3 regions of the Streptomyces sp. NA02950 genome follow, and region 1 is predicted to be linked to each of the others. Evidence: riboswitches for the same ligand, from Rfam matches in the RefSeq annotation. Region 1 holds a riboswitch; each other region holds the start of a gene.
The links. Region 1 has a riboswitch for thiamine pyrophosphate ahead of HUT19_RS36210 (hypothetical protein). Riboswitches for the same ligand answer to the same signal wherever they lie in the genome.
Positions count from the first base shown of each region.

Region 2: linked by a shared signal. The riboswitch ahead of thiC (phosphomethylpyrimidine synthase ThiC) and the one ahead of HUT19_RS36210 (hypothetical protein) in region 1 are both predicted to bind thiamine pyrophosphate.
Region 3: linked by a shared signal. The riboswitch ahead of thiO (glycine oxidase ThiO) and the one ahead of HUT19_RS36210 (hypothetical protein) in region 1 are both predicted to bind thiamine pyrophosphate.

Region 1 is NZ_CP054916.1:8,362,648-8,366,546, forward strand. It holds gene thiE (thiamine phosphate synthase) at 1-336, opposite strand, end outside; gene thiM (hydroxyethylthiazole kinase) at 347-1,159, opposite strand; partial or broken gene HUT19_RS36210 (hypothetical protein) at 1,219-1,551, opposite strand; TPP riboswitch at 1,702-1,795, opposite strand; gene HUT19_RS43610 (DUF1963 domain-containing protein) at 1,876-2,016, opposite strand; gene HUT19_RS36215 (DUF1963 domain-containing protein) at 1,974-2,756, opposite strand; gene HUT19_RS36220 (MXAN_6230/SCO0854 family RING domain-containing protein) at 3,040-3,899, shown strand, end outside.
Region 2 is NZ_CP054916.1:4,683,792-4,687,690, reverse strand. It holds gene thiC (phosphomethylpyrimidine synthase ThiC) at 1-1,023, opposite strand, end outside; TPP riboswitch at 1,016-1,132, opposite strand; gene HUT19_RS20435 (YibE/F family protein) at 1,212-2,735, shown strand; gene HUT19_RS20430 (SsgA family sporulation/cell division regulator) at 2,819-3,256, opposite strand; gene HUT19_RS20425 (DUF5326 family protein) at 3,713-3,899, opposite strand, start outside.
Region 3 is NZ_CP054916.1:6,841,097-6,844,995, forward strand. It holds gene thiS (sulfur carrier protein ThiS) at 1-163, opposite strand, end outside; gene thiO (glycine oxidase ThiO) at 160-1,371, opposite strand; TPP riboswitch at 1,369-1,482, opposite strand; gene HUT19_RS30085 (NAD(P)/FAD-dependent oxidoreductase) at 1,714-2,895, shown strand; gene HUT19_RS30090 (Rv2175c family DNA-binding protein) at 3,020-3,385, shown strand; gene thiE (thiamine phosphate synthase) at 3,486-3,899, shown strand, end outside.

The sequences.
Region 1 (3,899 bases):
TACGGCGGAGGCGGGCAGGTCCGACTGACCCACATGGACACCCGTCACCCGGGCACCGGCGGCCCGCGCGGCCAGGAACACATCGACCCGGTCGTTGACGATCAGCGCCACCGGCTCCGGAAGGACCGCGGCCACCTCCAGCACCGTGTGCAGGAAGTCCCGGCCGTCCGCGTCCTTCTCGCGCACCTGCACCGCGGTGACCCCACCGGCCACGGCGCGGGCCACGGTCTCGGCCACGCTCCGGCCGTGGGCGGCGCACTGGGCGGTGTCGGTGACCAGATACACCGACAGATCCACCGGCCGTGCCGCGGACGACGGGCTCGGGGCGCCGCTCATGAGACCGCGCTCATGAGATCGCCGCCCGCTCGGTGAGCTCCGACGGCTCCAGCGCGGCGAGGGCGTCCAGGAACGCCACCGCGAAACTCCCGGGGCCCGACGCCTCCCGCGCGGCGAGCTCGGCGGCCACGGTGTACACGGCCACGGCGGCCACCGTGGTGGCGAACCGGTCCTCGTCCAACGCCGCGAACGCCGCCATCACCGCCCCCAGCGCGCAGCCGCCGCCGGTGACCCGGGTCAGCAGCGCGTCCCCGTTGGCGATCCGGGCGTGCCGGGTGCCGTCGGTGACCACGTCCACCGGACCGGACACGGCGACCACCCCGCCGGTGGTGCGCGCCAGCGCCTCGGCGGCCTGCCGTGCCGCCTCCACCTCGTGCGCGGAGTCCACTCCGCGGCCCCCGTCACCGCCGTCCGCCAGGGCGATGATCTCGGAGGCGTTGCCGCGGATCACGGTGGGCCGCAGCTCCAGCAGCCGCCGCGCCAGCCCGGTGCGCACCGGCAGGGCGCCGACGGCCACCGGGTCCAGCACCCACGGGGTCCCGGCCGCTCCGGCCGCTCGCGCCGCCTCGGCCATGGCGGTGCGCTGCTCCGCGTGCGGCGTGCCCACGTTGACCAGCACGCCTGACGCGATCCCGGCGAACGGCCCGGCCTCCTCGGGGATGTCCACCATCGCGGGGGAGGCACCCAGGGCCAGCAGCGCGTTCGCGGTGAATCCGGTCACGACCGCGTTGGTCAGACACTGCACCAGCGGGGTGGTGTCGCGCACCCGGGCGAGGGCGTGCGCGGCGAAGGCGGTGTGCTCGGGGGCGGTGGAAGGGTCCATGGCGGAACGCTCCGGAAGGGGTCGGGACGGCGGCGGGGGGACAGGGGCGGCGCCGGACCTCACTCCGGCACCGGGCCGAGGCGGCGCGGCTCCCCGGCGGGCGCGTGGCGGCGCATCCTGAGCGGTGCGTAGACCAGGAGTGCCGCGAGGAAGGCGGTGTAGTAGGCCAGATCGGCGCCGTGCAGCGCCTCGGCCACCGGGCCCGTGTACAGGCTGGTGTCCATGAACGGTACCGCCGCGGCGAAGGCGGCCGCGAACGCCGGCAGCGCGGGCCACCAGGGCTGCGGGCGGGCGTTCTCGGTGGCCAGGTCGACCGGCGCGCCACCGCGGGGCCGGGCCCGGGCGAACCAGTCCACGGCCACGACGGCGACGAAACCGGGGATCCAGTAGCCGAACAGCCGTCCCGGCCCGCCGTAGCGGTGGGTCTCCGGCACGGGTGCGATACCGCGGGCCTCGACCCGCAGATCCCCCGGGGAGGCGGGCATCCGTCCGTCGTGGACGGAGGCCGGGGCGGTGGCCGCCGGGCCGCCGGGGGCATGCGGCAATGACATGGGTGACATCCCTCCGCCAGTGCTAACTGGTTCAGGTTCGACGGGTGTGATCTCAGCCCCCGCAGGGGCACCCCGTGTCCGGGTAAGGCGGCCCCAGCGTAACCCTTCGATCCATGGCGCCCTTTCCGAGGGCGGTCGGCGGGGCCACCACGGCCCAGCGGAGCGTCAGCCGCACTGCCAGGTGAACACGGCCGCCTCGAAACGGCCCGCGGCGAGGTCCTCGGGGCGGATCAGCCAGTACAGGACATCCCCGTCACCCCACATCATGCCGGTGTCCTCGTCGGAGTCGAACTGGGCCAGCAGCACCCACCGCGCCGCCTCCTCCTCCACCCGCGGGTCCTCCCAGCCGACCTCGTCGCCCAGCGCCGCCTTGGCGACCGTGATCTCCACGGCGTCCTGCACACGGCGTGCCCGCCGATCTGGTGCGCGGCCCCGGCCCGGTGGTCCCACAGCGCCTCCTGGAACGTGCCGGAGCGCACCGGATGGGCGTAGCGCTCCATGACGGACAGCGCGCCGAGCCCGAACGCGGCCCTCAGCGCGGTCGATTCGGAGTCCGGGCGCTCGGTGCCACCCGGGCCGTCAGCGGCACGGCCGGAAAACGGGGTGAGCCCCTCGGGAGCGGGCCGCTCGGGGAAGCCGGCGGACCCGGGCGGCAGATGCAGCAGCCGCGCACCGGCCCAGGTGTCCGGATCGCAGGTGTCCACCACCGCCTCGCACTCCTCGTCCTCGAGGTAGAAGAAGGCCAGCCGGCCCTCGGGGCGCAGCGGGATGTCCAGCTCGTCCACGGGCAGCGCGGCACAGTCGACCACGGCCACGAACGACAGCGGGCCGTGAGCCCCCCAGACGGGCCACTCCATGTCCTCGGGCAGCCGGGGCAGACCGCCGAGCTGACCGCCCACCGGATCGCCCGCACCGGCCGCCCGGAGGTGGGCGGCCGGGCGCAGCAGCGCCGTCCAGCGGTCGGCCAGGTCGGTGGGCAAGTGGGTGCGGGCCGGCGTGTGCAGGGCATCGGGCCCGGTGTTCTCACGGGTGTCCGTACCCACCATGGTGGTCACCGGCGCCGACAGCCCCGCCCCGGGTTCCCGCTCCCGGAGGGGAGGCGCCGCGTGACGCCCGCCACCCGACGGGAAAAGCGCTGCGAACGCACCGCCGGTCTTGGTACGTTCTGCGCAGCGGGCGGCTCTCAGGTGTGCTTCCTTCTCACTCGATTACTACGACAACCAGCGCACCGCACTTCCGCCCGCTCCAAGGCTTCACGCCGCGCCCGCCCGTACCGGCGGGCGCGGCTGTTTTCCGTCGGCGGGGGCCGTCGGACAAGGGGGATTCAGCATGACCGCCACCACCCGTGCCGCGTATGCCCGGACCGAACTCCGCGGTGTCGCCGAGGTGCTGCTCGCCCGTCGGGGCGCGGTGTTCCTGCCCGCCCACGACCGGGCGTCCGGGCCGGTGTCCCCGGAGGTGCTCGCCGGTGTGGTCCTGCTCGAGGCCGACCTCCTCGACCGCGGCTATGTGCTGTCCGCGCCGCTGCGCGAAGCACTCACCGGGAGCGGCCCCACGGCGATGGCCGTCGCCGGACGTACCCTGCTCGCCGACATCGACCGGGCGCTCGGGGCCGATCGCGACCACACCCCGATCTTCCGGCGGTTCCCCGACAGCACGCCGCACGACACCACGGCCTGCTACGTGGACCGGGTGCTGACCCTGCTGGCACAGCATCCGCGGCAGCCGTGTGTGCTGTGCGGAAGCGAGGGCACCGTCCACGCCGTCTCGCCGTGTGCGCATCTGGTGTGCCGCCGGTGCTTCGACGGATCGGACTTCGCCGCCTGCCCGATCTGCTACCGCGCCATCTCCGACGACGACCCGTTCCTGCGTCCGGCCCCGCCGCGGCCCGAGGCCGGACGCCACCGCGCACTGCCCGAGCGGCTGCGTGTCCTCGCCCTCGGCGGCGACATGGCGGCCCGTCGGCACGCCGTCCACGAGGAAACGGGCCGCCTGCTGAGCCGTACCGCCGCGCTGTCCCCGCAAGACGCCGATGACCTCGCCGCACTGCTCGAGGCGTGCGGCCGCGCCGACCTGGAGTGGCTTCCCACGACCCTGCCCGGGCGCGAGACGAAGGCGCGTGTCCTGGCGTGGCTGCTGCGCGCACCGGAGACCCGCGCCCAGGTGCTTCCCGAGGTGGCGGCGCGACT
Region 2 (3,899 bases), 3.7 Mb from region 1:
GACGTCATAGGCCGCGAGGATCTCGCAGAGCTCCTCGAAGTGCGTGTAGAGGAAGCTCTCCTTGTGGTGGGCCAGACACCACGCCGCCATGATCGAGCCGCCGCGCGAGACGATGCCGGTCTTGCGGCGGGCGGTCAGCGGTACGTAGGGCAGCCGGACGCCCGCGTGCACCGTCATGTAGTCGACGCCCTGCTCGGCCTGCTCGATGACCGTGTCCTTGTAGATCTCCCAGGTCAGCTCCTCGGCCTTGCCGTCGACCTTCTCCAGGGCCTGGTAGAGCGGCACGGTGCCGATGGGGACGGGGGAGTTGCGCAGCACCCACTCACGGGTGGTGTGGATATTGCGGCCGGTGGACAGGTCCATGACCGTGTCGGCGCCCCAGCGGGTCGCCCAGGTCATCTTCTCGACCTCCTCCTCGATGGAGGAGGTGACGGCGGAGTTGCCGATGTTGGCGTTGACCTTCACCAGGAATCGCTTACCGATGATCATCGGCTCGATCTCCGGGTGGTTGACGTTGGCGGGCAGGACGGCCCGGCCCGCCGCGATCTCCTCCCGGACCACCTCGGGGGAGACGTTCTCGCGCACCGCCACGTATTCCATCTCGGCCGTGATCTCGCCCCGCCGGGCGTAGGCGAGTTGGGTGACCGGGGCACCGTCCCGGCCGCGGCGCGGCTGGCGCGGACGGCCGGGGAAGACCGCGTCGAGATTGCGCAACCCGCCCCGGGGCGAGGTGTGTTTGAGCCCGTCGTCCTCGGGGCGGACCGGACGTCCCGGGTACTCCTCGGTGTCGCCGCGGGCGACGATCCAGTTCTGCCGCAGCGGGGCCAGCCCGCGGCGGACGTCGGTGTCGATCTGGGGGTCGGTGTACGGGCCGGAGGTGTCGTAGAGCGTCACATCGCGGCCATTGGTGAGGTGCACCCGGCGGACCGGGACCTGGATGTCCGGGCGGGAACCCGTGACATATCCCTTGTGCCACCCGATGTCGGTGGCGTTCTCGCGCATGCGTGCATCCTGCTGAGTCATGAGACCCACTCCCTACGCCGGCATTACCCGGTAACAGGTTCAGCGGTCGGCGCAGCTGTCGCGTCAGCGCCCTCTCAGCCCGGTGCTCCGAGCTCCCGCGTTTGCAAAGGTGCCCCCACGCTAACGGTTCTCCGGCGGAACTGAACAGGGGGGCCGTTCCTCTCCCGGCGACTTGCGATGATGCAGGCGTGACCTCCACGCCTCAGCACCCCCCGGCCGGACGGGACAGCACGCCCGGACCGCCGCCCGCCCACGAGCACCACGACGACGGCCGTCACGACAGCCGTCACGACAGCCACGGCCATGCACACGGCACTGGCCACGGCCACGGTCATGGGCACGGCCACGGCCCGGCCACCCCCGTCTCCGCCCGCCTCCGCAAGGTCATCGCGGCGGTGCTCATCCCCTTCGCCGTGGCCGTGACCGCCGGGCTGATCGTGCTCTGGCCGGGCGGCACTCCCGACCACTCGGCGGCGCAGCGCAGCGGACTCGGCTTCGATCAACAGACCGTCTCCGGACGGGTGGTGAAGGTCGAGGAGGTCAACTGCGCGGACGTGGGCGCCCAGCCGCAGCAGCCCAGCGAACCGGGGCAGGGCGGCGCGGCGCGGAACGGGAGCGGCGGCGGCGCGGGAGGCGGGAAGGGCCGCTGTGAGAGGGCCACCGTCGAGGTCACCTCGGGCAAGGACAAAGGCCGCCAATTCCCCGAAATCATCCAGCCCAACGCCTCACGGAAGCTCAGCGCCGGACAGGAACTGAAGCTGGCGTACGCGCCCAAGGCGCCAAAGAACCTCCAGTACTCCGTCTCCGACGTCGACCGGTCGATGCCGATGGCACTGCTCGCCGGGCTCTTCGCCCTCGCCGTGGTGGCGGTCGGACGGCTGCGCGGGGTCTTCGCGCTGGTGGCGCTGGCCATCAGCTTCGGAGTGCTGACGCTGTTCATCCTCCCGGCGATCCTCCAGGGCTCCAATCCGCTGGTGGTCGCGGTCATCGGGGGCAGCGCGATCATGCTGCTCGCGCTGTATATGTGCCACGGGCTGACGGCCCGGACATCCGTGGCCGTCCTCGGCACCCTGGTCTCCCTGCTGCTGATCGGCGTGCTGGGTTCGGTGTTCATCGGCTGGGCGAGTCTGACCGGCAACACCGACGACCAGACCGGTCTGGTGCACGGCCTCTATCCGGACATCGAGATAAGGGGACTGCTGCTGGCGGGCGTCATCATCGGCTCGCTCGGGGTGCTGGACGATGTGACGGTCACCCAGACCTCGGCGGTGTGGGAGCTGAGGGACGCGGACCCCACGGCCGGCCGGCGGAAGCTCTACGCGGCGGCGATGCGTATCGGGCGGGACCACATCGCGTCCGTCGTCAACACGCTGGTGCTGGCCTACGCGGGCGCGTCGCTTCCGCTGCTGCTGCTGTTCTCGATCGCGGACAGCGGTGTGGGGACGGTGGCGACGAGCGAGATCGTCGCGGAGGAGATCGTACGGACGCTCGTGGGCAGCATCGGGCTCGTCGCCTCGGTGCCGGTGACCACGGCGCTGGCCGTGCTCGTGGTCTCCGCGGACCGCACACCGCTGGGCTCGGCGCCGCGCGGAGGTCTCGCGGGCCGGGCGGACCGGGCGACCGGGGCGGACCGGGCGGAGGTGCCGGGCCAGCCGGGGCCGCGCGGCGGCCGGGGCGGGCGCGGAAAGCGCCGCCGGGCGCGGACGCGTTGAGCCTCGGGGCACAGGAACTCCCCCTACCAAACGGGCATATCTGGCGTATCCGAACCTACGGGGCGCACCGGGCCGCCGCCCCGCTATCCCGCGTACCGGTCCTCGGCGAGGATGCGGTCCAGCTCCGCGTCGAGGTCACCGACCGGATCGCAGGCCTTGGGCTCCTCGCCGAACGGGACCAGCCGGTCCGTACGGTCCAGGAAGGCCACCAGCGGAGCGGCTCCGGCCCGGAACAGGGCCCGCTCACTGCCCACTTGGAGTCGGATGAAGACGTCCGAGAGGCCCTCGGGCGCGGCGGGCGCGATCCGCACATCGCCCTCGCCGGTGGGTCCGCTCAGCCCGTCCAGCAGCAGTTCACGGGCGAACGCCCAGCTCACAGGGGCGTCACCGGGCAGATGGAAGGTGATCTCCACCGCGTACGGATCGCCGCTGTCATAGGACAGCTCCACCGGGATCCGGAAGGAGAGGTCCTGCGAGACCAGGAAGGTCATCGTCACTTCCGCCTGGACTGTGTCACGCATGTCACGCATCGTTCGCCGCCCCGAGTTGTTTGCGAGTGGCCAGGTGTGAGCCGATCGGCAGGGAGTTGAAGGCTTGGCCGACTCTGGAGCGTAGCGACTCGATTGCGGGGCGGAGTCGGTTTGCCTCATGTGAGGGAACGGAAATGGCCAGTGTTGCCATGGCGGAGGAAGAGCGCGGACCCGCGGAGGCGGTCCGCCGGAGCGGCGCGGGCGGGCGATCGCGCTTGTCACGCCGGTCCGGGCGACACCGGGCCGGAGCGCGGGAGTTCGGGGCCGGCTCACCGGCCGTATCGATGTTCGCTGTCGTCAACAGGCACCCCCGGGGTGTGTTGCGAGGCAGACGCCGAGTGAAGAACGCCGAGGACTCGCACTCTAACGGGAGGGGTGCCACGTGGCCGGTGTCCGCCCCGCGGTGTCCCTCGCGCGGCGTACCCGCGCGAACTCACCCGCGGCGGCTCACCAGTCGCCGCGGGAGGACGAGGAGGAGCTGAACTTCCGCACCAGGTAGATCAGACCGGCGACCAGCGCCACCAGCAGCAGCAGCTTGAAGACGAGCTCGACGACGAAACCGACCACGGTGATGATCAGGCCGCCGAACACGGCCAGGACGAGAACCGGTATCGCGATCCAGGTCACCCACCAC
Region 3 (3,899 bases), 1.5 Mb from region 1:
CGCCCTCGCCCAGGGCCGTCACCGGCCACTGGCCGCGCGGTACCACGGTCTCGTTGACGGCCGCGGCGACGCCCGAGGGCGCCTGGGTGAGGGTGGCCACCAGCCGGTCGAGGGTGGTGCCCTCGACGATCTCGCGGGGCTCCCCGTTTACGGAGACGGTCATGCGGGCTGCTCCTGGAGTGCGTTGATCGAGGGCCGTGCGGTGCCGTCGAGCCGGTGCGGGGTGAACGCGCGGGCCACCGGCGGGAGTTCTCCGCCGGTCAGCGCCTCGGCCATGACATCGCCCGTGATCGGGGTGAGAAGGACGCCGTTGCGGAAGTGGCCGGTGGCCATCTGGAGCCCCGGCAGCGACGTCGGCCCGAGGAAGGGGCCGTTGTCGGGGGAGCCGGGGCGCAGCCCGGCACAGGTCTCGACGAGCGGCAGTTCGGTGATGCCGGGGAGCAACTCATGGGCGTCGCGCAGCAGCTCGTACACCCCGCTCGCGGTGACCGTGGTGTCCCAGCCGCGCTCCTCGGAGGTCGCGCCGATCACCAGCTCGCCGTTGAGGCGCGGGACGAGATAGACGTCCGTGCCGCGCACCACGGCCCGTACCACCCGGGACAGGAACGGCCGGTAGGCGGCGGGCACGGTCAGCCGCAGCACCTGGCCCTTGACCGGGCGCACCGGCGGCAGCACCTCCTGGGGCAACCCCGCCAGCCGGGCGCTGAGGCTTCCGGCGGCCAGCACGGTCTGCCCGGCGCGGATCCGGGTACCGTCGGCCAGCTCCGCGCCCGTGGCGCGGTCCCCGGCGACCGTCAGCCGCTCGGCGAGGACGCGGTGGACGACCACACCGGCCCGCTCGCAGGCGCGCAGCAGCGCCGCCGCCAGCCGCCGCGGATCCACCTGGTGATCGCCGTCGACGCGCATCCCGCCGCGGACGCCCGGTGCCAGCATCGGTTCCAGACGGCGGCATTCGCGCCCGGTCAGCCACTCCACGTCCAGCCCGTAGCGCTGGTGCTGCTCATGGAGGTCGCGCAGATGGGCGCGGTCGTCGGCGTCGAGCGCCACCATGAGCGTGCCGCAGTCGCGGTAGCCGACCTCCTGGCCGCCCGCCTCCTCCACCTCCGCCACGAACTCCGGATAGCGGGCCGCGGACGCGAGATTGAGATCGAGCAGCGCGTGCTCGCCGTACCGGAACTCCCCGACGGATCCCAGCATCCCGGCCGCCACCATGGCCGCCCCGCCGCCGGGCGCCGGGTCCGCCAGCGCGGTCCGCAGCCCGCGCTGGGCCGCCCGCCAGGCCGTGACCAGCCCGATGATGCCGCCCCCGATCACGAGGGCGTCGTAGCTCCGCGTTCCCTTGGTGCTCGCATGGGTCCCCGATGTGCGCATGGGCTTGCTGCCCCTCCCTTCGCCGGTATGACCCGGATCAGGTTCATACGGTCGGAGGCCGCCCCAGCCTCCCTCTCAGCCCGGTGCGTCCGAACTCCCGCGAGTGCTCTGTGGCGCCACACTAGTACGAGCCTCGAACGGCCCGGAAGGGCGAACCGGGCGAGCCGGGAATCACGGCAACAACCTGCCGTATGCCTTTCACCGATCGTGAATGGGAGATCTCGCCCCGCGCTCTGCGGTCCGTCCCGCACACCGCCATACAGTGATCGTGTGAGCGATGAGACGACGAGGTCGACGTCCACAGTGGGCAGCGGACAGCGTGTGGTGATCGTCGGCGCGGGCATGGCGGGAGTGCAGACCGCCGTCGCGCTGCGCGAAGAGGGCTGGGCCGGGGAGATCCTGCTGCTGGGCGCGGAGCCCCACCAGCCGTACGACCGGCCGCCGCTGTCCAAGGCCGTGCTGCTCGGCAAGGCCGAAGGGTCGGCGTTCGACGTGGACTTCCAGGCGCTCGGCATCGAGCTGCGGCTCGGTGTCACGGTCTCCGCGCTGAGCAGCGGCGACCGGCGGCTGGAGACCGAGTCCGGGCCGGTGCCGTACGACGTCGTGGTGCTCGCCACCGGTGCCGAGCCGATCGCCCTGCCCGGCAGCGAGGGCGTCCCCGGTGTCCATCTGCTGCGCACCCTGGACGACGCCGAGCGGCTGCGCCCGGTGCTCGCCCGGCAGCACGAGATCGTGGTCGTGGGGGCGGGCTGGATCGGCGCGGAGTTCGTCACCGCCGCCCGGGAGGCGGGCTGCGCGGTGACCGTCGTCGAGGCCGCCGACCGGCCGCTGGCGGGCGCCCTCCCGGCCGAGGTCGCCGCCCCCATGGCCGACTGGTACGCGGACTACGGCGCCACCCTGGTCACCGGCGCCCGGGTGGACGCGGTGGACGAGAGCGGGCTGCTGCTCGGTGACGGCACCCGGCTGCGGGCGGGCGCGGTGGTCGTCGGCATCGGCGCGCGGCCCGCCACGGACTGGCTGGCGGGCTCCGGCGTGAACCTGGCGGACGACCGGTCCGTGGCCGCCGACGAGCGGCTGCGCACCTCGGTGCCGGACGTCTACGCGGTCGGCGACTGCGCGTCCTTCCCCTCCGCGCGCTACGGCACCCGGCTGCTGGTGCACCACTGGGACAACGCGCTCCAGGGGCCGCGCACGGTGGCCGCCAACGTCGTGGGCAGCCGGACGGCCGCGCACACCGCGGTCGCGGTCTACGACCCGGTGCCGTACTTCTGGTCCGAGCAGTTCGGGCGGTTCGTCCAGTACGCGGGGCACCACTCGGAGGCCGACGAACTGGTGTGGCGGGGTGATCCGGCCGGGGCGTCCTGGGCGGTCTGCTGGCTGCGGGAGGGGGCCCTGGTCGCTCTGCTGGCCGTCGGCCGTCCGCGCGATCTGGCCCAGGGCCGCAGGCTGATCGAGCGCGGCGCCCGGCTGGACCGGGTACGGGCCATGGACCCCTCGGTGCCGCTGAAGTCCGCCGTTTCCTGACCGTTCCCGACCGCCGGGCCGACGCGGGCGGACCCGGCGGCGGGGGCCCGGCGGTCGGGTCGGGGCGGCCCGCGCGGCGGACACCCGGCTATCCACTGTCAGTCCCAGATGGCAGGCTTGTTCCGTGACCGAGATTGACGCAAAGATCGATGCTCTCGTCCCCGCCTGGCTCACCCTCCCCGACGCCGCCGAGAAGCTCGGTGTCGAGGTGACCCGCGTCCGGCAGCTTGTCAAGGAGGGCCAGCTGATCGCGGTACGCCGTGGCGAGAACCGGGTGCTCCAGGTGCCCGAGGAGTTCATCGGTGACGGCAAGGTCGTCAAGGGCCTCGTGGGGACCTTGACGCTTCTGAAGGACGACGGCTTCAGCGATGAAGAGATGCTGGAGTGGCTTTTCACCCCCGACCCCAGCCTGCCCGGCACCCCGGCGCGGGCCCTGCGCGAGAATCGCGGCACGGAAGTGAAGCGCCGGGCACAGGCCCTGGCCGTCTGACCGCACTACGCATTCACGCACCACGCACCACCACCTCGGCGTACGGGCGGGGTCATCGTCCCCAGCCCGTACGCCGCCGACCCGGGGGGACCGCCGCACCATGACCGCCACCAGCCCGTCCGCCGGCTCGCACGGAAGCCTGTCCGCCGGCTCGTCCGCTCGCGAGCGGCTGGCCGACGCGCGGCTGTATCTGTGCACCGACGCCCGGAAGCGCCAGGGCGACCTGCCGGAGTTCCTGGACGCCGTACTGGCCTCCGGGGTGGACATCGTCCAGCTCCGGGACAAGGGCATGGAGGCCGCCGAGGAGCTGGACCACCTGGCCGTCTTCGCCGAGGCGTGCCGCCGCCACGGCAAGCTGCTGGCGGTCAACGACCGCGCGGACGTCGCCCACGCCATCGACTCCGATGTCCTCCATCTGGGCCAGGGAGACCTTCCCGTTCCGGCGGCCCGCGCGATCCTCGGCCGAGACGTGCTGATCGGGCGCTCCACCCATGCGGAGGCGGAGGTGGACGCG